2 regions of the Corynebacterium liangguodongii genome follow, and region 2 is predicted to be linked to the other one. Evidence: predicted binding sites of a transcription regulator. Region 2 holds the regulator's gene; the other holds the start of a gene.
The links. Region 2 encodes LexA, which represses DNA repair genes until DNA is damaged. Its sites were predicted from a motif close to CGAACANNTGTTCG; they were not measured.
Positions count from the first base shown of each region.

Region 1 (10,706 bases), 710 kb from region 2:
GGCGCAGCTTGTTGATCTCGCTCCCCTTGAGCGCGTTGACGTGGAAATCACCGAAGCGAATATCGCCGCTGGTGACGTTTTCCTCCCGGATCATCAGCTCGAGGAAGGTTGACTTGCCCGAACCGGAAGGGCCGATGAGGAAAACGAACTCGCCCTTGTCGATGGTAAAGGAGATGTCGTCAAGCGCGGGCCGCGTCGAGGTCGGGTAGGACTTTGTGACGTGGGAGAAGGTAATCATTGGCTCTTACCCTACTTGTTTTCTGCCATGCGCCAGCGAATCCCCGACTCCAAAAACCCGTCGATGTCGCCGTCGAGGACCTTCTGCGGGTCGCCCACCTCGTAGTTCGTCCGCAAATCCTTCACCATCTTGAAGGGGTGCAGCACATAGGAGCGCATCTGGTTGCCCCAGGACGCGTTGCCCCCGGCGCCGAGCGCGTCGAGCTCCGCCTTTTCCTCCTGGCGCTTGCGCTCGAGCAGCTTCGACTGCAACACGCGCAGCGCCGAGGCCTTGTTCTGAATCTGGGACTTCTCGTTTTGGCAGGTCACCACGATACCGGTAGGCAGGTGGGTGATCCGCACCGCGGAATCGGTCGTGTTGACGGACTGCCCGCCGGGACCCGAGGAGCGATAGACATCGACGCGGATGTCCGCATCGGGGATGTCGATGTGGTCGGTCTGCTCCACCACGGGCAAGACCTCAACCTCCGCGAACGAGGTCTGGCGCCGCGCCTGGTTATCAAACGGCGAGATGCGCACGAGACGGTGCGTGCCCTGCTCCACCGAGAGCTGGCCGTACATGTACTCGCCGTGAACCACGAAGGTCGCCGACTTGATGCCCGCCTCCTCCGCATACGAGACGTCGTAGATGTCCACCTTGTACCCGTTCTTCTCCGCCCAGCGGGTGTACATGCGCATGAGCATCTCCGCCCAGTCCGCCGCATCGACACCGCCGGCACCGGAGCGGATGTTGACCACCGCCTCGCGAGCGTCATACTCGCCGGAAAGCATGGTCTGCACCTCGAGCGAGGAGACGGCCTCCTCCAGCGCGCCGAGTTCCTCTTCCGCCAGCGAATCATCGCCTTCTTCCTCGGCGAGCTCGTAGATCACCGGCAGGTCGTCGACACGCTGGCGCAGCGAGGTGACCTTCTTGAGCCTCGACTGGACGCCCGAGAGCTCCGTGGTCACCGCCTGGGCGTGCGCCGGGTCGTCCCACAGCGAGGGATCGCCCGCCTGCTGCTCGAGCTCGCGCGAACGTGCCGTCAGCTCGCCTAGGTCCATCACCTTTTCGATGGTGGTCAGCGTCGAATCGAGATTGGCAATGCGTGTCGCGGTCTCCGGTTGCATAGCCCGCAAGTCTAGCGCGGCGGGCATAATGGGGGGCATGACTGCTGCCTTCTCAACTTCCTTCGATCAGTCTGACGACGCCGCCCTCGCCCGCGAGCTCGTGAAGCACGCAGGCACACTCGCCCTGCGGATGCGCGACGAGGGGCTAGAGACGACGGAGAAGACCTCGGTATCGGACGTGGTCACCGACGCGGACCGGGCGGCGGAGAACTTCGTGGCCGAGGCGCTTGGCAAGCTCCGCCCCGCAGACGGGATCTTGGGCGAGGAGGGCGCGGCGAAGGCATCGACGAGCGGGCGGACGTGGGTGGTAGACCCAGTCGACGGTACGTATAACTTCGCCTCGGGCTCGGACTACTTCTGCTCCGCGATCGCACTGGTCGAGGGCGAACCGGCGAACCCGGAGCGCATTCTCACCAGCGCCGTCTACCGCCCGGCCCTCGAGACGCTGTGGCAGGCGGCGGACGGGCAGGCCACGTGCAACGGGCGCCGCCTCGGCCCGCTGCCCGCCGCCGGGCTCGACCAGCTCGGCGTGGCCACCTACCTCCACCCCGCCTCGATGCAGATCGAGCCTGTGCGCGCGGCGTGGACGGCCGCGGTGGAAGGCGCCGCGACGATCAGGATGCTCGGGGCCGGTTCGATCGACCTCTCCACGGTGGCCTCCGGCGGGATCGGCGCCTGGCTGCAGCACACCGTGGCCGATTGGGACTGGCTGCCCGGCCGGGCGCTCGTCGAGGCGGCCGGGGGCCGCACGATCAAGGTCAGCGCCGGCGGCGTCGAGTGGTGCGTGGCGGGCAACCAGCGCGTCATCGAGGACATCGCGACTAGACTGTCGCACCATGCCTAACTACGCCGACGACCTCGCCCTCGCCCTCAAGCTCGCGGACGCCGCTGATGCGATCACGCTCGAGCGCTTCGAGGCGGCCGACCTCACCGTCGAATCGAAGCCCGATTTCACCCCGGTCTCCGACGCCGACCTCGCCGTGGAAGAGGCGCTACGGGCCGAGCTGGCGCAGGCCCGCCCCGCCGACAAGGTGCTCGGCGAGGAGTTCGGCGGCGAGGTCGCCTTCGAGGGCCGCCAGTGGGTCATTGACCCCATCGACGGCACGAAGAACTTCGTGCGCGGCGTGCCCGTGTGGGCGACGCTCATTTCGCTGCTTGTCGACGCCACCCCGGTCGTCGGCGTCGTATCCGCCCCCGCTCTGGCGCGGCGCTGGTACGCCTCAGAGGGCGCAGGGGCCTGGCGCACGTTCAACGCAGGGGCGCTCACCCGGCTGGGCGTCTCGCGCGTGGGCGATATCGAGGATGCCTCGGTGTCTTTTTCCTCCCTCAGCGGGTGGCATGAGCGCGGCCTGCGCGAGAACTTTGTGTCGCTGACAGATCGCGCCTGGCGCCTGCGCGGCTACGGCGATTTCTTGAGCTACTGCTTCGTCGCCGAGGGCGCGGTCGACGTCGCCGCCGAGCCCGAGGTCTCGCTCTGGGACCTCGCAGCCCTATCTGTGCTGGTCACAGAGGCGGGAGGTAGGTTTACCTCCCTCGAGGGCGTGGACGGCCCGCACGGCGGGGACGCGGTGGCCTCCAACGGCCTCCTCCACGACGCCGTCCTGCAGGCCCTTAGGGGAGCCTGAAGCCCGCGCCCGGGCCTCCGGCTGCGTCCATCGCTGCGGCGATGGTGTCGAAGCGCGCCGAGGCCGTCGGCGAGAAGATCGGGCCCTGCAGCGGGGAGTTGCACGGCAGGTTGACAATCCCGCCGTTGATGATGCCGACCAACCTGTCGCCGGAGTAGAGCGGCGCGCCCGAATCCCCCTGCATGGCGCAGACCTGGTTGAGGTTCATGCGGCCGTCCTCGAACCAGGTAAACCCGCAGGTCTGCGCCGAGGCGTAGCCGCTTTTGCACACGATTTGGCCGGGCGCGAGCGTGGGCGCGCCGACGTGGTTGATGCTCACCCCGTTGTAGGTGCGGGTGACCTCGGCGACCGGCCAGAGCTCGATAACGGCGTAGTCGAGGCCGTGGTCCACCGCGGCGACGAGCCCGGCGGGCCCTAGCCCCACGGCGTCGGCGGAGGTGACCACCTGCCCGACCTCCCCGCAGTGGCCCGCGGTGAGGGCGACCATCCGGCCGCGCGCGTCGATGCCGGCGACGGCGACGGTGCACATGGCGTTGCTCCCGACGTAGATCGGGGTGCCGGGGCCGATGAGGGCCTTGCCGCGGGCGGCGGCCTCGGCTGCCTCCGGCGCGGTCCGGGGGGCGTCGTGAAGCGAGCCCGGAACCCGGTGGAGCACGGCGTCCGCGAACGGCTTGCCGGCGAGCGCCTTCGAGATCGGGTCGGTGCGCCACACGTAGTTCGGGTCCTCCTGCGCGTGGGCGAGCGGGGCGCCCGCGGCGATGACGAGGGCGGCGATGAGCGGGGCGAGGAGGCGACGAACCATGGGGGCCAAACTTTCTCTCAAGTAACTTCTGCAACAGGAATATAGCATTCTCGCGCCCGGCCGACTAGGTTGGAGCGCACGACCTCACACGGGCGCCCCACGGGTTAGGGGCTGAGACCGCGCCGAAGACGCCGCGCGGGCACCGTTCGAACCTGCCTGGTTAGCACCAGCGAAGGAAGTTAAGGAGCCTCACATGGCAGACGCATACGCGCACGAAATCCACCCGAAGCACAGCTACGCCCCGATCCGCTCGGGCGGGCTGGAAGTCCCAGAGACCGCCATCGAGCTCGACGACTCCCCCACCGGCCCCAACGAACCCTTCCGCATCTACCGCACCCGCGGCCCCTGGGCCGAGCCCGAGGTGGGCCTGCCGGGGCTGCGCACCGAATGGATCGCCGCGCGCGGCGACGTCGAGGAATACGCCGGGCGCGAGCGCAACCTGCTTGACGACGGCACCCGCGCCGCCAAGCGCGGCGCCGCCTCCGAGGAGTGGCGCGGCGCCCGGCGCGCCCCGCTGCGCGCCCGGGAAGGCAAGCGCGTCACCCAGATGCACTACGCCCGGCGCGGCGAGATCACCCGGGAGATGGAGTTCGTCGCCCTACGCGAGCACTGCGACGTGGAAAAGGTGCGCTCGGAGGTCGCCGCGGGCCGCGCGATCATCCCGAACAACGTCAACCACCCGGAGAGCGAGCCGATGATTATCGGCAACGCCTTTGTGACCAAGATCAATGCCAACATCGGCAACTCGGCCGTGACGTCGTCGATACGCGAAGAAGTGGACAAACTGCGCTGGGCGACGCGCTGGGGAGCGGATACCGTGATGGATCTCTCCACAGGCAACGACATCCACACCACCCGCGAGTGGATCATCCGCAACTCCCCCGTCCCGATCGGCACCGTGCCCATCTACCAGGCGCTGGAAAAGGTCGGCGGCATCGCAGAGGAGCTGACCTGGGAGATCTTCCGCGACACCGTCATCGAGCAATGCGAGCAGGGCGTGGACTACATGACCATCCACGCCGGGGTGCGCCTGCCGTTCGTGCCGCTGACCACGCGCAGGGTCACCGGCATCGTCTCGCGCGGTGGTTCGATCATGGCGGGCTGGTGCCTCGCGCACCACAAGGAGTCCTTCCTCTACGACAACTTCGACGAGCTCTGCGAGATCTTCGCCGCCTACGACGTCGCATTCTCGCTTGGCGACGGCCTGCGCCCCGGCTCCGTTGCCGACGCCAACGACCCGGCCCAATTCGCCGAGCTGAAGACCATCGGCGAGCTCTGCCACCGCGCCTGGGAGCACGATGTCCAGGTCATGATCGAAGGCCCCGGCCACGTGCCGCTGAACATGATCCAGGTCAACAACGACAAGGAGCAGCAGTGGTGCGGCGGCGCGCCGTTCTACACCCTCGGGCCGCTGGTGACCGACATCGCGCCCGGCTACGACCACATCACCTCCGCCATCGGCGCGGCCAACATCGCCGCCGGCGGCACCGCGATGCTCTGCTACGTCACCCCGAAGGAACACCTCGGCCTGCCGAACAAGGACGACGTGAAAACCGGCGTGATTACCTACAAGATCGCGGCCCACGCCGCCGACGTGGCCAAGGGCCACCCGGGCGCGCGGGCCTGGGACGACGCGATGAGCAAGGCGCGCTTCGAGTTCCGCTGGGAGGACCAATTCGCCCTCTCGCTCGACCCGGAGACCGCCCGGGCCTACCACGACGAGACTCTGCCCGCCGAGCCCGCGAAGACCGCCCACTTCTGCTCGATGTGCGGGCCAAAATTCTGCTCGATGCGCATCTCCCAAGACATCCGCGACGAGTTCGGGGATTCCATCGCCTCCCTCGGCATGCCGAGCATTGAGGCCGCCCTGGGTGAGCAGCACATGGCGGAGGTGTTCCGGGAGCACGGCTCCCAGGTCTACCTCCCCGAGTAGGTTGGAGGGCCATGAGCGATAGACAGCGCCTCCTCGTCCCCGACCTCGCCCGCGGCGTCTCCCTCGGCGGCATCGCCTGCGCCAACGCCACGACCGCGTGGATGACCGACGCCAACACCGCCCCGGGCAGCACGCTCGGCGGCGTCACGCACGGAAGCACCGTCGACCAGGTGCTCGCGGTACTCACGGCGATGTTCATCCACGTCCGCGGGCTGCCGATGTTCTCCACCCTGCTCGGCTTCGGGTTCGGCCTTGTCGTATCAAGCCTCTACCGCAAGCGCTACCCGCTGCCCGCCGCCCGGGGCATCCTGGCGCGACGCTACGCCATCCTCGCGGCCTTCGGCTTCGCGCACATGTTCGCCGTTTTCTACGGCGACATCATGGCGATGTACGGCTTGATCGGCGTAGTCCTCGCGATGCTCTTCGCCGTGGGGTCCACGTGGCTGCGGGTGATCGCCTACGTCCCGCTCACTCTCTTCGCGCTTACCTCCGCAGCCGGGGCCGCGGCCGCGTATTTCTGGGGCGGGTTCGCCGCGCCTGAGCTGCGCTCGGTGACCGCCGACCTCGACTCCCTGCCCACATACCTCGGCGAGAACCTCTCCGCCGCGGTGCAGATGGCGCTGGCCTCCCCGTTCGCGGTCCTCGAGCTCGGGGGGCTGACTATCATCGGCTACATCTGGGCCCGCGAAGGCTACCTCGTTGAGGTGGACAAGCACCGGCGGATCCTGCTCGCGTGGGCCGCGCTCGCTGCGGCCATCATCCTCGCCGTTGGCCTGCCCTGGGGGCTCTCGGCCATCGGGGTGCTCGACCCGCAGCTAGAAGAGCCGCTGGCGATGCTCAACCAGGGCGTCGGTGCGTTCATCGGCCCCGGCATCCTCGCCGCCTTCGCACTGCTCTCCCACGCGATTCGGGACCACTCCGCCTGGGTCTACCCCTTCGTGGCGCTGGGGAAGCGCTCGATGTCGGGCTACCTCGCGCAATCGTTCCTCTTCATCATCCTGGTCATGCCTTTTGGGTTCGGGCTGGGGCTGGAGGCGTCGATAAGCGGGAAGATCGCGCTGGGCCTGCTCGTGTGGGTGATCACCCTGGTAGCGGCCTCGCTGCTCGAAGCAGCGGGCAGGCAGGGCCCCTTCGAGTGGGCGCACCGGCGGCTTTCCTACGGGCCGACCGGCAGGATCGAGCCGCGCGATGGATAAGCTTGACCTGCGCTGCTACTTCGTTACCGGCGCTGGGCCGGACGTGGTCTCGCGGGCGCGCGCCGCGGCCCTCGGTGGCGCCGGGGTGATCCAGGTGCGCAGCAAGCCGATTTCCGCCCGGGACCTCTTCGAGCTCTCCCGCGCGGTGGCACGCGAGGTCAAGGCCGTGCGCCCCCGCACGCGCGTGCTTGTCGACGACCGCGTCGACATCGCCCTCGCGCTGCGCGACGACGGGGTCGACGGCGTCCACCTCGGGCAGGACGACCTCGATGTCCGCCTCGCCCGCGAGCTGCTCGGCCGTGATGCGATCATCGGGCTGACCACCGGCACGCTCGAGCTCATCCGCGCGGCGAACGAGGTCGCGAGTGTGATCGACTACATCGGGGCGGGGCCGTTCCGGGCGACACCGACGAAGGATTCTGGCCGCTGCCCACTCGGGCTGGAGGGCTACCCCCCGCTCGTCGCCGCTTCGGCCGTGCCCCTCGTGGCCATCGGCGACGTCACTGCTGACGACGCCCGCGACCTGGCGCGCGCAGGCGTAGACGGCGTGGCGCTCGTGCGCGGGATCATGAACGCGCCGGATCCGGAGGCCTACACCGCGCGGGTGGTTGCAGAGTTCGACCGCGGCGCTACGAGCAGTTGAACTCCTCGAGTGTCACGGCGTTGTCGCAGCGCTCCGGCAGGCCGTGGTCGCGCGAGACGAACCGGGCGCCGTCGGGCATGAGGAAGTGGATGTCTCCGTGTTCCTTCATGATGCGCACGGACCCCTCGGTGACGAGCGCATGGCACGCGGAGCACAACGGCAGCAGGTTGTCGAGGTCCGTGAAGCCCCCTTCCGCCCACTCGGTGATGTGGTGGACCTCCATGAACCTCGTGTGGGTGCATCCGGGCATGGCGCACTGCCCGCGCCACATCACCATGAGGGCGGCTACCTGGGCATCCGTTGCCAACCTGCGGGAGCGCCCGACGTTTAACACCAGCCCCTTCTCATCGACCGTGGTGAGGCGATAGGAGGCGTTGGACAAGAAGTTCTTCACCGCCTCCGAGGGCGCGGCGAGGTTGTTGGGGAGATAGGCGCGCCCGTCCGTCGTCATCACGACGTTGACGTTCGCGCCGGGGGTGCGAAGCGTGCTGCGCGGGTTCGCGCGCGCCAGGCGGATGACACCCATAAACGACCCGAGCAGTGCGCTCCCGAGCGGGAGGCCGAAGCCGGAGACCGGCTCTTGCCCCTGCTCCTGGCTATACGCGCCCTCTCCGATCTTCAGCGCGGCCATGATCTCCGCGCCTTCGGCGGCGCTGAAGTCTCCCCACAGGCGCACCCGCCCGTCCTCGCGCGGCTTCACCCGCACGTACGACCTGGCACCTTCTGCCTTGTTGCGCTTCAGCTTCGACAGCGCGACCTCGAGCTCGTGATAGCCCAGTCTCACGGCCATATCCACCAGCTCACGCTCCGTCTCCGCGCTGAGCAGCGGGGCGATGAGGCGGGCCTTCGAGTAGTTCAACGCGCCGCCCGAAAACGCCTCGGCGAGCAGAGGATATCCGAGCATCGCGCGGGCAACCTTGACGTACTCGTGTGCCGTGGTCTCCGAGAGCCCGAGGCGCTGGACCAGCCAGAGCGCTGTGGTCGAGGCCCCGAGGCGGCGCGCCATGTTGGCCTCGTCGAAGCGTCCGATTGCGCTCAGCATCCTCGCCTTGTGGCGAGTGATGCCGATAAACGCCTCGACAATGTCGTGTGCTAGCTGCTCCGTGGTCATTTTCTCCCCCTTGATACCCCCACGCTTGATGCGAACACGTGCACTATAACAACCCCCTCGGACATCGCCCTCTAGCTGCGATTATATCGTTTTATAGCAAGGGCACCAGCACTCCGCATTGCGGAGTTTTCATAAACCTGTTCGAATAGAAACTCCGCAATGCGGAGTCCTTCGGCGTGCCACAATGGAGACCATGACCACCATCGCTATCGCCGGGGCCGGGATTATCGGGCTCTCCACGGCGCTCACCCTCGCCGATCGCGGACACGACGTCACCGTCTACGACGCGCACCCGCGCTCCGGCGCCTCCCACCACGCCGGCGGGATGCTCGCGCCGGTAGCAGAGGTCGTCTACCAGCAGGATCCGCTCTTCCCCCTGATGCGCGCCGCCGCGGCCTGGTACCCGGACCTCATTGCGTTGATCGGCCGCTACAGCGCCCTGCCCACCGGCTACCGCACGGAGGGCACCCTCGTCGTCGGCGCCGACCGTGCGGACAAAGCCCACCTCGACGAGCTGCAGGACTACCAGCTCGCCCACGGGATGGAGGCGACCCGCATCACCACCCGCGCCGCCCGGGCCCTCGAACCGGCCCTCTCCCCCGCCATCGCGGGAGCGGTGCGCATCGACGGTGATCACCAGGTCCAGCCGAGGCTTATCACACGCGCGCTTGACGACGCCTGCGCAGCCGCCGGGGTGACCTTCCTCGCGGAAGACCTCCACGACGTCCGCGAGGCTCACGCCGATCAGGTCGTCATCGCCGCGGGCCTCGGCGCCGAGCAGATCGGCGGCTGGGACAACCACCTCAAGCTGCGCCCCGTCTACGGCGACGTTGTGCAGCTGCGGGTACCCGAGCACCAGTTCCCGCTCGTGGACAGGGTGATCCGGGGGTTCGTCGAAGACCGCGCCGTCTACCTCATCCCGCGCGCCGACCGCACGCTCACCATCGGGGCGACGAGCAGGGAGGACGGGCGCGCCGTGCCCCTCGCCCAGGGCGTGCACCAGCTGCTGCGCGACGCCGCGGAGATCGTGCCCGGCATCGAAGACTGCGACTTTGTGGAGGCGAGCTGCGGAGCGCGCCCCGGCACCCCGGATGACCTTCCCTACCTGGGCAGGGTGAGTGAGCGGGTGGTCGTATCCACCGGGTACTTCAGGCACGGGATCTTGCTGGCGGCGCTCGCCGCGCGGTGCGGTGCCGAGGTCGTCGAAAAGCGAAGGCCCTCCGTAGACTTGAAGGACACGAACCCGCTGCGACACAGGAGGTAGTCATGCACATCACGGTCAACGGCGAGGCGCGCGAGACCGCGGCGACGACGGTGGAGGAGCTGGTGGTCGAGGAAGTGGGGCAGGCGCCCGGCGCGGGCACCGCCGTCGCGATTGACGCCGAGGTGGTCCCGCGCTCCGAGTGGGGCTCGACCCGCGTTGCCGAGGGCTCGCGCGTGGACATCCTCACCGCGGTGCAGGGGGGCTAGGGCCGTGCTGGAGATCGCGGGGAAGACCTTTTCATCCCGCCTCATCATGGGCACCGGCGGGGCGAGCTCCCACGACATCCTCGAGCGCGCACTGGTGGCCTCGGGGACAGAGCTCACCACGGTGGCGATGCGGCGCCACGCGGCGAATACCGAGGGCGAGGGCGTGTTCGACCTGCTGGCAAGGCTCGGCATCGCGCCTCTGCCGAATACCGCCGGCTGCCGCACCGCCCGCGACGCCGTCATCACCGCCAAGCTCGCCCGCGAGGCGCTCGGCACCGACTGGGTCAAGCTGGAGGTCATCGCCGATGACAGGACGCTGCTTCCCGATGTCGTCGAGACGCTCGATGCGTGCGAGCTGCTTGTCGACGCCGGGTTTACCGTCCTCGCCTACACCTCCGACGACCCCGTGGCCGCCGCGCGGCTCGAAGACCGCGGGGCGGCGGCGGTCATGCCGCTCGGCGCACCGATCGGGACCGGGCTGGGCATCTTGAACCCCCACAACATCGAGCTGATCTGCTCGCGCGCGCAGGTACCCATCCTCATCGACGCCGGGGTGGGCACCGCCTCAGACGCCGCGCTCGC
Region 1 covers NZ_CP026948.1:628,909-639,614, reverse strand. Annotated here, with positions in the region: gene ftsE (cell division ATP-binding protein FtsE) at 1-238, opposite strand, end outside; gene prfB (peptide chain release factor 2) at 250-1,344, opposite strand; gene C3E79_RS03050 (inositol monophosphatase family protein) at 1,373-2,188, shown strand; gene hisN (histidinol-phosphatase) at 2,181-2,969, shown strand; gene C3E79_RS03040 (S1 family peptidase) at 2,956-3,771, opposite strand; TPP riboswitch at 3,850-3,966, shown strand; gene thiC (phosphomethylpyrimidine synthase ThiC) at 3,965-5,704, shown strand; gene C3E79_RS03030 (DUF418 domain-containing protein) at 5,716-6,900, shown strand; gene C3E79_RS03025 (thiamine phosphate synthase) at 6,893-7,543, shown strand; gene C3E79_RS03020 (HNH endonuclease signature motif containing protein) at 7,530-8,654, opposite strand; gene thiO (glycine oxidase ThiO) at 8,848-9,918, shown strand; gene thiS (sulfur carrier protein ThiS) at 9,921-10,124, shown strand; gene C3E79_RS03005 (thiazole synthase) at 10,129-10,706, shown strand, end outside.
Region 1: C3E79_RS03020 (HNH endonuclease signature motif containing protein) is a predicted target of LexA. The motif match lies at 8,785-8,798, and genes of this name have one in related genera.

Region 2 (10,706 bases):
AGGAGTTCGAGCTCTCGCCGAAGTCCGTGGTGCGCGACATGGTGGAGCACGCGATGACGTTTTCTGACCTCGTTGCCACCTACGGCTTGGCGCGCTCGGAGGGCGTGGTCTTGCGCTACCTCACCGACGCGTGGCGGACGCTGACGCATTCGGTGCCCGATTCCTACCTCACAGACGAGCTCGGCGATATCATCACCTGGCTCGGCGAGCTCGTCCGCCAGGTGGATTCCTCTCTCATCGACGAGTGGGCGCACATGGCCGACGAGGACACCCCGATTTCTCCTGAGACGCTTGAGCGCGAGCTGGCCTTCGGGGTTGAAGACCCGACGGCGCTGACCGCGAATCGCCGGGCGTTTAAGGTGATGGTGCGCAATTTCTTCTTCCGGCTCGTCGAGCTCTTCGCCTTCGAGAAAGAGGAGCAGCTCGACGAGGCCGTAGGCTACCTCGATCCCGAGTCGAGGCCCGTGTGGCCCGAGGAGCTGGACGGCTATTTCGATGAGTACGACGACGTGCTTATCGACGCCGATGCGCGCGGCCCGGAGTATTTCCGCCTCTCCGGCGAGCAGGGCCGCGAGTGGAGCGTCGTCCAGGTCATCCGCGACCCCGCAGGCGATAATGCTTTTCAACTACACGGGGTCGTCGACCTCGACGCCTCGGACGCCACCGGCGAGGTTCGGCTCAGCCGCCTCGAGGTCATCAAGGCATAACTATAGGCGGGGCGGCCTACGCTCGTCCAAGAGGGTCAAGTACACTCATAGGTATGGGCAATAGAGAATATCGGCCAACACTTGCACAGCTGCGAACCTTTGTCACTATCGCGGAGCACAAGCACTTCGGCACTGCCGCGCACAAGCTCAACATCTCGCAGCCCTCACTCTCCCAGGCCCTCGTCACCCTGGAGAGCGGGCTGGGGATTCAGCTTATCGAGCGCTCGACCCGCAAGGTGATTGTCACCCCCGTGGGCCAGGAGCTGCTCCCGCTGGCCAAGGCCACCTTGGATGCCGCCGACGCGTTCGCTGCGCGCTCCCGCGGCGCGCTCGGCGTCCTCTCCGGCGCACTCAACATCGGCGTCATCCCGACGCTCACGCCGTATATCCTCCCGGAGTTTCTCAAGCTCTCCTGCGACCACTTTCCGGACCTCAAGCCCCAGGTCGTCGAGGATCGTACGGCGGCGCTGTTGGATAGGCTGCGCGACGGCGCGATCGATGTGGCGGTCGTCGCGCTGCCGACGAGCCAGGCCGGGTTCGACGAGCAGCAGCTCTTCACCGAGCGCCTCGTGGCCGTCACCCCGGCATCGCACCCGCTGGCCGGGAGGAAGAACCTCACCGCCGACGAGCTCGGCGAGCTCGACGCCGAGCTCGCCCACCCCTGCCGGGTGGAACACGCCCACACGCCGACGAGCGCGGCGTTTTCGGTGCGCGCCTCTTCGCTGGCCACGATCATGCACCTCGTCGCCGAGGGCCTCACCGCAACCGTGCTGCCGGAATCCGCGGTTGCCAGCGAGTGCATCCGCCCGGGGCTGAGCGTGGCCACGTTTGATGAATCGGTGGGGGCGGTGAGGACTATCGGGTTGATCTCCCGGCCGTCGTCGTCACGCTCCGTGGAGTATCGCGCGCTCGGCGAGCTGATCTCGCTGGCGCACTCCCGGGTGATCGAGCGGGGCAAGCAGCTCATCGGGGGCTAGAATCGTTCCCCAGATATGAACGATTCCCACAATGCAGCCGCCGAACAGCGCGCCGAGCTCTACCGGCGCCTCGGCTCCGTCGAGATCGCCGAGGAGCGCCGCTTCAAGCGCCGCCTTGATAAGGCGCGCGCCCCGCAGGCGTTTGCCGCCATTGCCGCAGACATCGATGCCTCCGCCGCGGTCGTCGCCGCGCGCGAGAAGGCGATCCCGGAGATCACCTACCCCGTGCAGCTCCCCGTCTCCGCGCGGCGCTCCGACATCACGGAACTGATCGCCGCCCACCAGGTCGTTATCGTCGCCGGCGAGACGGGATCGGGCAAGACCACCCAGATCCCGAAAATGCTCCTCGAGCTCGGCCGCGGCCGCCGCGGGCTCATCGGGCACACCCAGCCGCGTCGACTCGCCGCGCGCACGGTGGCCGAGCGCATCGCCGACGAGCTCGGGCAATCCGTGGGCGAGAGCGTGGGCTACGCCATTCGTTTCGACGACACAGTCAGCCCCACGAGCGCAGTCAAGCTCATGACGGACGGCATCCTGCTCGCCGAGATGCAGCGGGACCGCTACCTCAACGCCTACGACACAATCGTCATCGACGAGGCCCACGAGCGCTCCCTCAACATCGATTTCCTGCTGGGCTACCTCAAGCAGCTCCTGCCCAAGCGCCCGGACCTGAAGGTCGTGATCACCTCGGCGACGATTGACCCGCAGCGCTTCGCCGCCCACTTCGCCGACGCGGAAGGCAACCCCGCCCCGATCATCGAGGTCTCGGGGCGCACGTACCCCGTGGAGGTGCGCTACCGCCCGCTCGTCGAGGTCGTCGGGGGCAAAGAGGTTGACACCGACATGATCGACGGCGTCGTGAGCGCCTGCGAGGAGCTCATGGGCGAGGGAGAGGGAGACATCTTGTGCTTCTTCGCCTCCGAGCGCGACATCCGCGATTGCATGGAGGCCATCGAAAAGAAGCACTGGCGCGGGGTGGAGGTCACCCCCCTGTTCGGCAGGCTCTCCAACGCGGAGCAGCACCGCGTGTTCTCCCCGCACTCCGGGCGGCGCATCGTGCTCTCGACGAACATCGCCGAGACCTCCCTGACTGTGCCGGGCATCCACTACGTTGTCGATACCGGCTTAGCCCGCATCTCCCGGTATTCCACGCGCACGAAGGTCCAGCGCCTGCCCATCGAGGAAATCTCGCAGGCCTCCGCGAACCAGCGCTCCGGGCGCTCCGGCCGCGTCGCAGACGGCATCGCCATCCGCCTGTACTCCGAGGAGAACTTCCACGCCCGCCAGGAGTTTACTGATCCAGAGATCCTGCGCACGAACCTCGCCAGCGTCATCTTGCAGATGATCTCCCTGCGCTTGGGCGATATCTCCGAGTTCCCGTTCATCGAGCCGCCGGATCAGAAATCGATCCGCGATGGGCTGCTGTTGCTCCACGAGCTCGGGGCAACGACGGACCGCGAGGCCGGCGGCGCGCCTGTCCTCACCGCGATCGGCCGCGATATCGCCCGCATCCCGGTCGATCCGAAGATGGCGCGCATGCTCGTCGAGGCCAACCGGCTCGGCGTGTTGGAAGACGTCACGGTCATCGTCGCCCAGATGACCATCCAGGACGTGCGCGAGCGCCCACTCGAGCAGCAGGCCCAGGCCGATCAGGCGCACGCGAGGTTTAAAGACAAGGAGTCCGATTTCGCCTCCGCGCTCAAGCTGTGGGACTACATCGGGCAATCGCGCGACGAGCTTACCGGCAACTCCTTCCGCAAACGGATGAAGCGGGAGTTCCTGCACTACATGCGCATCCGCGAGTGGTACGACCTGGTGCGCCAGCTGAGGGACGTCGAAAAGCAGCTCGGATACTCGCGCGCGGAGGACGTCGCCGGGGAACGCGACCTCGAGTCCATCCATAAATCGCTGCTCACCGGGCTGTTGTCCAACGTCGGTGCGCGCGAGGGCAATTCCAAGGAGTTCCAGGGCACCCGCGGCACGCGCTTTGTCATCTTCCCCGGCTCGACGCTGGCGAAGCGCCCGCCGGAGTTCGTCATGGCTGGCGAGCTGGTGGAGACCTCGCGGCTCTTTGCGCGCGACGTGGCCAAGATCAAGCCCGAGTGGGTCGAGGCCGCAGCCCGTGATCTGCTCAAGCACAGCTACTCCGAGCCCGTGTGGTCGCGCAAGCGCTCGGCGGCGATGGTGCACCAAACCTCGCTGCTCTATGGGCTGCCGATCGTGCGCGACAGGCTCGTGCCCTACCATCACGTCGACGCGGAGGCGGCCCGCTCCATGTTCATCCGCCACGCGCTCATCGCCGGGGATTGGAACCGCCACCACACCTTCATCGAGCACAACGACAAGGCGCTGGCGGAGGCGGCCGAGGTCGAGGAGAAGGTGCGCCGGCGCGGCCTCGTCGTCGACGAGGACACGCTTTTTGACTTCTACGACTCGAAGCTACCGGCCACAGTAACCACCGCGCGGCACTTCGATTCCTGGTGGAAGAAGAAAAGGCGCGAGGACCAGCACTTCCTTGACTTCGATCCCGCATCGCTTATCGACGCCACCGTCGACGCCTCCGCGGAAGACTTCCCCTCCACCTGGCGCCAGGGGTCGATCGACTTTGACCTGCGCTACACCTTCGAACCCGGCGATCCCTTCGACGGGGTGCGGGTGGATATCCCCGTGCCGCTGCTCGCGGGCTTTTCCGCCGAGGGATTCGACTGGCTCGTCCCGGGCCTGCGCCTCGAGCTTGTCACCGAGCTCATCCGCACCCTGCCTAAAGCGTTGCGACGCTCCGTCGTCCCCGCGCCCGATTTCGCCGGCCTCGCCATGAGCAGGCTCTCCCCCGGCGAGGGCCGGCTCGTGGACCAGCTTGCAGACGCCCTGCGCGCGCTCGGCGGGGCGGGCATCAATGCCCAGGACTTTCGCCCCACCGCGCTACCCGCCCACCTGAGGGTTACCTTCGCCGCGATTGACAAGCGCGGCGAAGTCATCGACCACGATAAGGACCTCCACGCGCTCAAGGAGCGACAGTCGGGCAAGATCCGCTCCTCGGTGGCGAAGGCCAGCAGGTCGAGCGAGACGACGGTCGCGCGGAAGTGGACGGCGCAGACCCTCGGCGCGGTCCCCGAAAGCGTCACCACCACGATCGAGGGCAACGCAGTGGCGGCCTACCCCGCCCTCGAGGTCACCCCCGACGGCGTGAAGGTTGCGGTGCACGCCACGAAGGCCGCCGCCGACGCCTCGATGCTCACCGCGACGCTCACGCTCCTGCTGCGGGAGATCCCGATCTCGCCCGGGCAGATGACCAAGGGCCTACCGCTGCGCCAGAAAGTAGCGGTGGAGAACTACCCGCACGGCGGTGCGCAGGGGCTTGTTGACGACGCCCGGGCCGCCACCATCCGCGACCTCATGCTCTCCCACGGCGGCCCGGTGCGCACCCCGGAGGAGTTCGATGAGCTGCTCTCCGCCGTAAAGCCCAAGGTTGCCTCCGGGGTGCGCCAGAAGGTCGTCGCCCTCGCGCCGGCGCTCGTGGCGTACGGCGCTATCGCCCAGGAGCTCGACGCGTGGGAGGGCCCGGCGATTGAGGATATGCGCGCCCAGCTCGACTTCTTCCTGCCGGAGCACGCCGTGACGGTCCACGGCACCGACCGCCTCGCGCACCTGCCGCGCTACATCGAGGCGATGCGCATCCGGCTCGATGATATGGCCATCGACCCGGACCGGGACGCCGACCGCCAAGACGCGGTGGCCTCGTTAACGCAGCGCCTCGAAGCAAAGCTGCGCGCGCTGCCGGCGGCCGCGCGGAAGTCGAGGGAGGTCAAGGACATCTACTGGCAGCTCCAGGAGCTGCGCGTGAGCCTCTTCGCGCAGAGATTGGGCACGCCCAAGCCGGTGAGCGAGAGGCGGATCGAGAAAATGATCGACGCCCTGGGCACGGGGGCACGCTAGAAGTCCTCCCGGTCGCGGCGGCGCATGAGCCGGATCTCGGACTCGAAGTCGTCGGCCGATTCGAAGGACTTGTACACGGAGGCGAAGCGCAGGTATGCAACCTCGTCGAGGGCACGCAGCGGCTCGAGCACGGCGAGGCCGACATCGTTCGCGTCGACCTGTGAGCTGCCGTGGCTGCGCACCGTCTCCTCGACCTGCTGCGCGAGGCGTTTGAGGGCATCGTCCGAGACGTCGCGGCCCTGGCAGGCCCGGCGCACGCCGTTGATGAGCTTGTCCCGGTCGAAAGGTTCGCTCACCCCGTTGCGCTTGACCACCATGAGCACGGCCTTCTCCACCGTCGTAAACCTGCCCCCGCACTGTGCGCACTCGCGGCGGCGGCGGATGGCCGATCCAGCGTCGATGACACGGGAGTCGAGCACGCGGGAATGGTCGTTGTGGCAAAACGGGCAGTGCATGGGATTCGACGGCCTCCTCGTGGCGGGTGCTAACCGCCTCGATGTTACCCGGGGGAGCCTCGCTGCCAGCTAGCGGACGCTGGCGATGGAGACCTCCGCGACGCCGCCGCCCCCCTGTGTCGAGGCGTCGGTGCCGAAGGCTCCGCCCGCGGCCGATCCCACGATCAGCGCCAGACCGAGGATCACGCCCATGAGGATGCCGGCACGGTTTTCGTGGCGAGTTTCGAACGCAGGAGTAGCGCTTACTCCCGAGGCTTGCTCGAAGCGTTTTTCACGCCCATAGTTTCGATGCGGAACTCCTCTCGTTCGAACACCCGACGGGCGGCGAGGGCACCTCGGCGCCGCGGGGATGTCCCACACCTCAGCGGGCAGCACCTCAGCCAGGTGCTCGCGGTAGGCCGCCTGCGGTGCGTTGTTGCGCTCAATCTGGATGGTCATGGCGGTGTCCTTTCGTTGTGTAGCTTCATTCTATGAACGGCCCGGACACGTTCGAACGAACCATGCGCTCACGTGTTCGATTCCGCACTTCAGTTCGATTTATATCACCCCTGAGCGACGATGTCTACCCCACGCCGCAAAAAGTCGAACACACTTGCCACATCTGGTACCTTGGTAGCCACGACCGACCCCACCCGCACCGAAGGAGCACCCGTGGCCCGCAAGAAAGACGACACCACCCTCGACCTCAGCGTCCTGTCCGACCGCCAACGCCGCATCCTGGAGGTCATCCAGGATGCGGTAGTCCTGCGCGGGTACCCGCCGAGCATCCGCGAGATCGGCGACGCCGCCGGCCTGCAGTCCACCTCGTCCGTCGCCTACCAGCTCAAGGAGCTGGAAAAGAAGGGCTTCTTGCGGCGCGATCCGAACAAGCCCCGGGCGGTTGACCTGCGCCACCTGCCTGAGCCGAGGTCTACTCGCGAGCCCGCCCCAAAGGCCCCGCAGGCACCCGAGGACGCCTCCCAGGCGCGCTACATTCCCGTCGTCGGGCAGATAGCGGCGGGCTCGCCCATCCTCGCGGAGGAAAACGTCGAAAGCTACTACCCGTTGCCCGAGGAACTGGTGGGTGACGGCGAGCTCTACATGCTGCGCGTCATAGGCGAGTCGATGAGGGACGCCGGTATCCTCGACGGGGACTGGGTCGTCGTGCACTCTCAGCCCGTCGCGGAGGAAGGGGATTTCGTCGCCGCCCTGCTCGACGGCGAGGCGACGGTCAAGGAGTTCCACCGGGATTCGACCGGTGTCTGGCTGCTCCCCCACAACGACGCGTTTACCCCAATCAAGGGGGAGAACGCGGAGATTATGGGCCGGGTTGTTTCCGTTTTCCGCACGCTCTAGGGCATACTTGCGCGCGGGCACCACCCCCGTGGGGGTGGGTTGGACACGGCCAGCATCCCGCGGCGCGGGCTTTCCGGGACAATGGTCGTCAACGGCCACCGCGGCCGCCCGGTTTATTCCACCCGCTCACCACCCGAGGAGCGCGACGCATGTACGCAGAAGAACGCAGGCGCCAGATCGCCTCTCTAACGGCGATTGAGGGCCGCGTCAACGTCACCGACTTGGCGGAGAAGTTCCACGTCACGGCCGAGACGGTCAGGCGGGACCTCGCCGTGCTCCACCGGCAGGGGGTAGTGCACCGGGTCCACGGCGGCGCGGTGGCGAGCCAATCGTTCCTCACCACAGAGTTCTCGCTCGATGCCCGCTCCCGCTCCGCCTCGACGGCGAAGTCTGCCATCGCCCAGGCGGCGCTGCGATTTGTCCCGGAGCACTCCGAGGGCGGGATCTTTCTCGACGCGGGGACGTCGATTAGCGCCTTCGCGAAACTGCTCGCCACCGACCCGCGGGCGGCCTCGTGGCCAATTGTGACCAACTCGCTGCCGATCGCGCTCGATCTCTCCACGGCCGGCCTGCCCCACGTGCACCTGCTCGGCGGATCTGTCCGCGCGATCACGCAAGCCGTGGTCGGAGCGATGGCGCTGCGCTCGCTCGCGCTCATGCGCGCGGACGTCGCGTTCATCGGCACCAACGCGCTAAGCGTCGACCACGGCCTGTCCACCGCGGACGCGCAGGAGGCGGCGATTAAATCCGCCATGGTCACCAACGCCCGCATGGTGGTTGTGCTGTGCGATTCGACGAAAATCGGCAACGACTATTTGGTGAGCTTCGCCTCCCTCGACGACATAGATGTCGTCGTGACCGACTCCGGGGCGCCCGAGAGCATCGTCTCCGAGCTGACCGAGCGCGGCGTCGAAGTCGTCACCGTCGGCTCATAGCCCCCGGGTCCCGCGTTGACCGCTGCGGGCGCGCTGGCCATAATTGGGAGAGTTTCGCTGGGACCGAGCCGGAGGATAGCCGCACTGTGATCATCACCTTTACCCCCAACCCCAGCATCGACGCCACGTTGAGGCTCGAGGTGCTCTCCACCGGTGGGGTGAACCGCACGGTGAGCGCGCAGCGCGAACCCGGGGGCAAAGGCATCAACGTCTCCCACGCGTGCGCGAAGGCGCGCTGCGATACCCTGGCCATCGCCCCGTGCGGCCCCGCCGACCCTTTCACGCTCATCTGCCGCAACTCCGGTATCCCTTTGAAATCCGTGCCCATCTCCGGCCCCATCCGCACGAACACCACGCTGACGGAGGCGGACGGGACGACGACGAAGATTAATGAGACAGGACCGCTGCTCAGCGGCCAGGACATCGAGCGCATCGCCGATACGCTCATTGCCACCGTCGCCGAATCGCGCGCGGACGCCGTGGTCATGGCCGGATCCTTGCCTCCTGGCGCGCCCCCGGAGTGGTACGCCACCCTCGCGATGTCCGCGCGCAAGGCCTGCCCGGGTGCGCTCATCGCCATCGACACCTCCGATGACCCGCTGCTCCGGCTCGGCGCGCGCCTCGAGCAGGCGGCCCCGGATGTGCTCAAGCCCAACGCGTTCGAGCTCGCGCACCTCACCGGGGCCGACGGGGCGCTTCTTGAGTCCCAGGCGGCCCGCGGCGATTTCTCCCGCGTGGTCTCCGCCGCGCGGGAGCTCACTGACTCCGGGGTCAAGGAGGTGTTGGTGACCCTGGGTGCGGCCGGCGCCTGCCTGGTCACCGCCGAGGGAGCGTGGGCCGCCTCCCCGCCGCCGGTGGCGGAGGTATCCACGGTCGGGGCCGGCGATAGCGCGCTGGCCGGCTACGTCATGGCCCGGGTGGGCGGCGCGCCGCCCGCCGAGTGCGTGCGCCGCAGCGTCGCCTACGGCTCTGCGGCGACGGCGATCCCCGGCACCGGCATCCCCGCGCCGGGGGATATTGACTTGGCACGCACTGAGGTCGTGGCCCTGGCATGATCTCCGCTCGCTGCGTTGCCCTCGACGTCGACCTGGGCGATAGCCCGGGGGCGGTAATTTCTGCGTTGACCGGCATGTTGGCCGACGAGGGCGCGGTAGCCGATGCCGGAGAGCTCTGCGCGGCGGCTCTGCGCCGCGAGGGCGCATCGGGCACGGGGGTTGCCGGGCGCATCGCCATCCCGCACGCCCGCACCGACGGCGTGCTGCGCCCCGCCGTCGCTTGTGCCAGGCTTTCGCGCCCGGTCGATTTCTCCGGCCCCGATGGGGACGCGGACCTTGTGTTCTTCCTCGCCGTTCCCTCATCCGAGCAGCGCGCCCACCTCAAGGTTCTCTCGTCCCTGGCGCGGGCGCTCGCTCGGGGCGGGCTGGCCGAACGGCTGCGCGCCGCGGAATCACCGCAAGACGCCGCAGATGAGATCTCCCGCGCCCTCGGCGGTGCGGGCGCGCCGCGGTCCCCCGCCGCAACCATCGCGGCGGTGACGGCGTGCCCGACGGGGGTGGCGCACACCTACCTTGCGGCGGAGGCCTTGGAGGCCGCCGCGCGCGAGCGCGAAGGGGTGGTGTTGCGGGTGGAGACGCAGGGCGCATCGGGCACGGATGCCCTCGATCCCGGGTTCATTGCCCAGGCGGATGCCGTGATCCTCGCCGCTGATGTCGCCGTGCTCGGTGCCGAGCGCTTCGCGGGAAAGCCGCTCGTCGAGTGCTCGACGCGCGAGGCGATCGATTCGCCGGGCACGCTTATCGACGCCGCGTTGTCCGCCCCCGCCCGCAATCCCGCCCGCGAACCCTCCCCCGGCCCGGGCCTCGCGGGGAGGGTGTGGGGCGCGGCGATGACGTCGCTAAGCGTCGCGGTGCCCCTGGCCGTGACGGCTGCCGCGCTCACGGCCCTCGGCGATGTCACGGGCGCCTGGGGGCTCGTGGCCTTAGGCGCCGCCGCGCACATGGGCCTCGCCCCCGCGCTTTCCGGTTCCATCGCCTGGGCTCTCGGCGGGCGCGCTGCCGTTGCCCCCGGTCTCATCGGCGGCGTGCTGGCTGCGGGCGGGGCAAGCCCCGTGGCGGCGGTGCTCTCTGGGGTGGCCGCCGGCGCGTGCGCCGGGTGGTTGAGGGCCCTGCGCCCGCCCCGCGCGCTCGCCCCGCTGGCCCCGTTTTTTACTCTCGTCCTCACCCCGGCGCTCGGGGCGCTGGCCGTCGGCGCTCTCACGTGGGCTGCGACCGGCGCGCTCGGGGCCGCGCAGGAGTGGCACGTGCCGCCGGGCGTCGCCGTGGGCGCGGGGGTGCTGCTCGCGGCTGCGTGCGGCGCCGCGAT
Region 2 covers NZ_CP026948.1:1,337,126-1,347,831, forward strand. Annotated here, with positions in the region: gene C3E79_RS06450 (DEAD/DEAH box helicase) at 1-707, shown strand, start outside; gene C3E79_RS06455 (LysR family transcriptional regulator) at 761-1,684, shown strand; gene hrpA (ATP-dependent RNA helicase HrpA) at 1,700-5,620, shown strand; gene nrdR (transcriptional regulator NrdR) at 5,617-6,075, opposite strand; gene C3E79_RS06470 (hypothetical protein) at 6,145-6,513, opposite strand; gene lexA (transcriptional repressor LexA) at 6,727-7,410, shown strand; gene C3E79_RS06480 (DeoR/GlpR family DNA-binding transcription regulator) at 7,560-8,345, shown strand; gene C3E79_RS06485 (1-phosphofructokinase family hexose kinase) at 8,432-9,400, shown strand; gene C3E79_RS06490 (fructose PTS transporter subunit IIB) at 9,397-10,706, shown strand, end outside.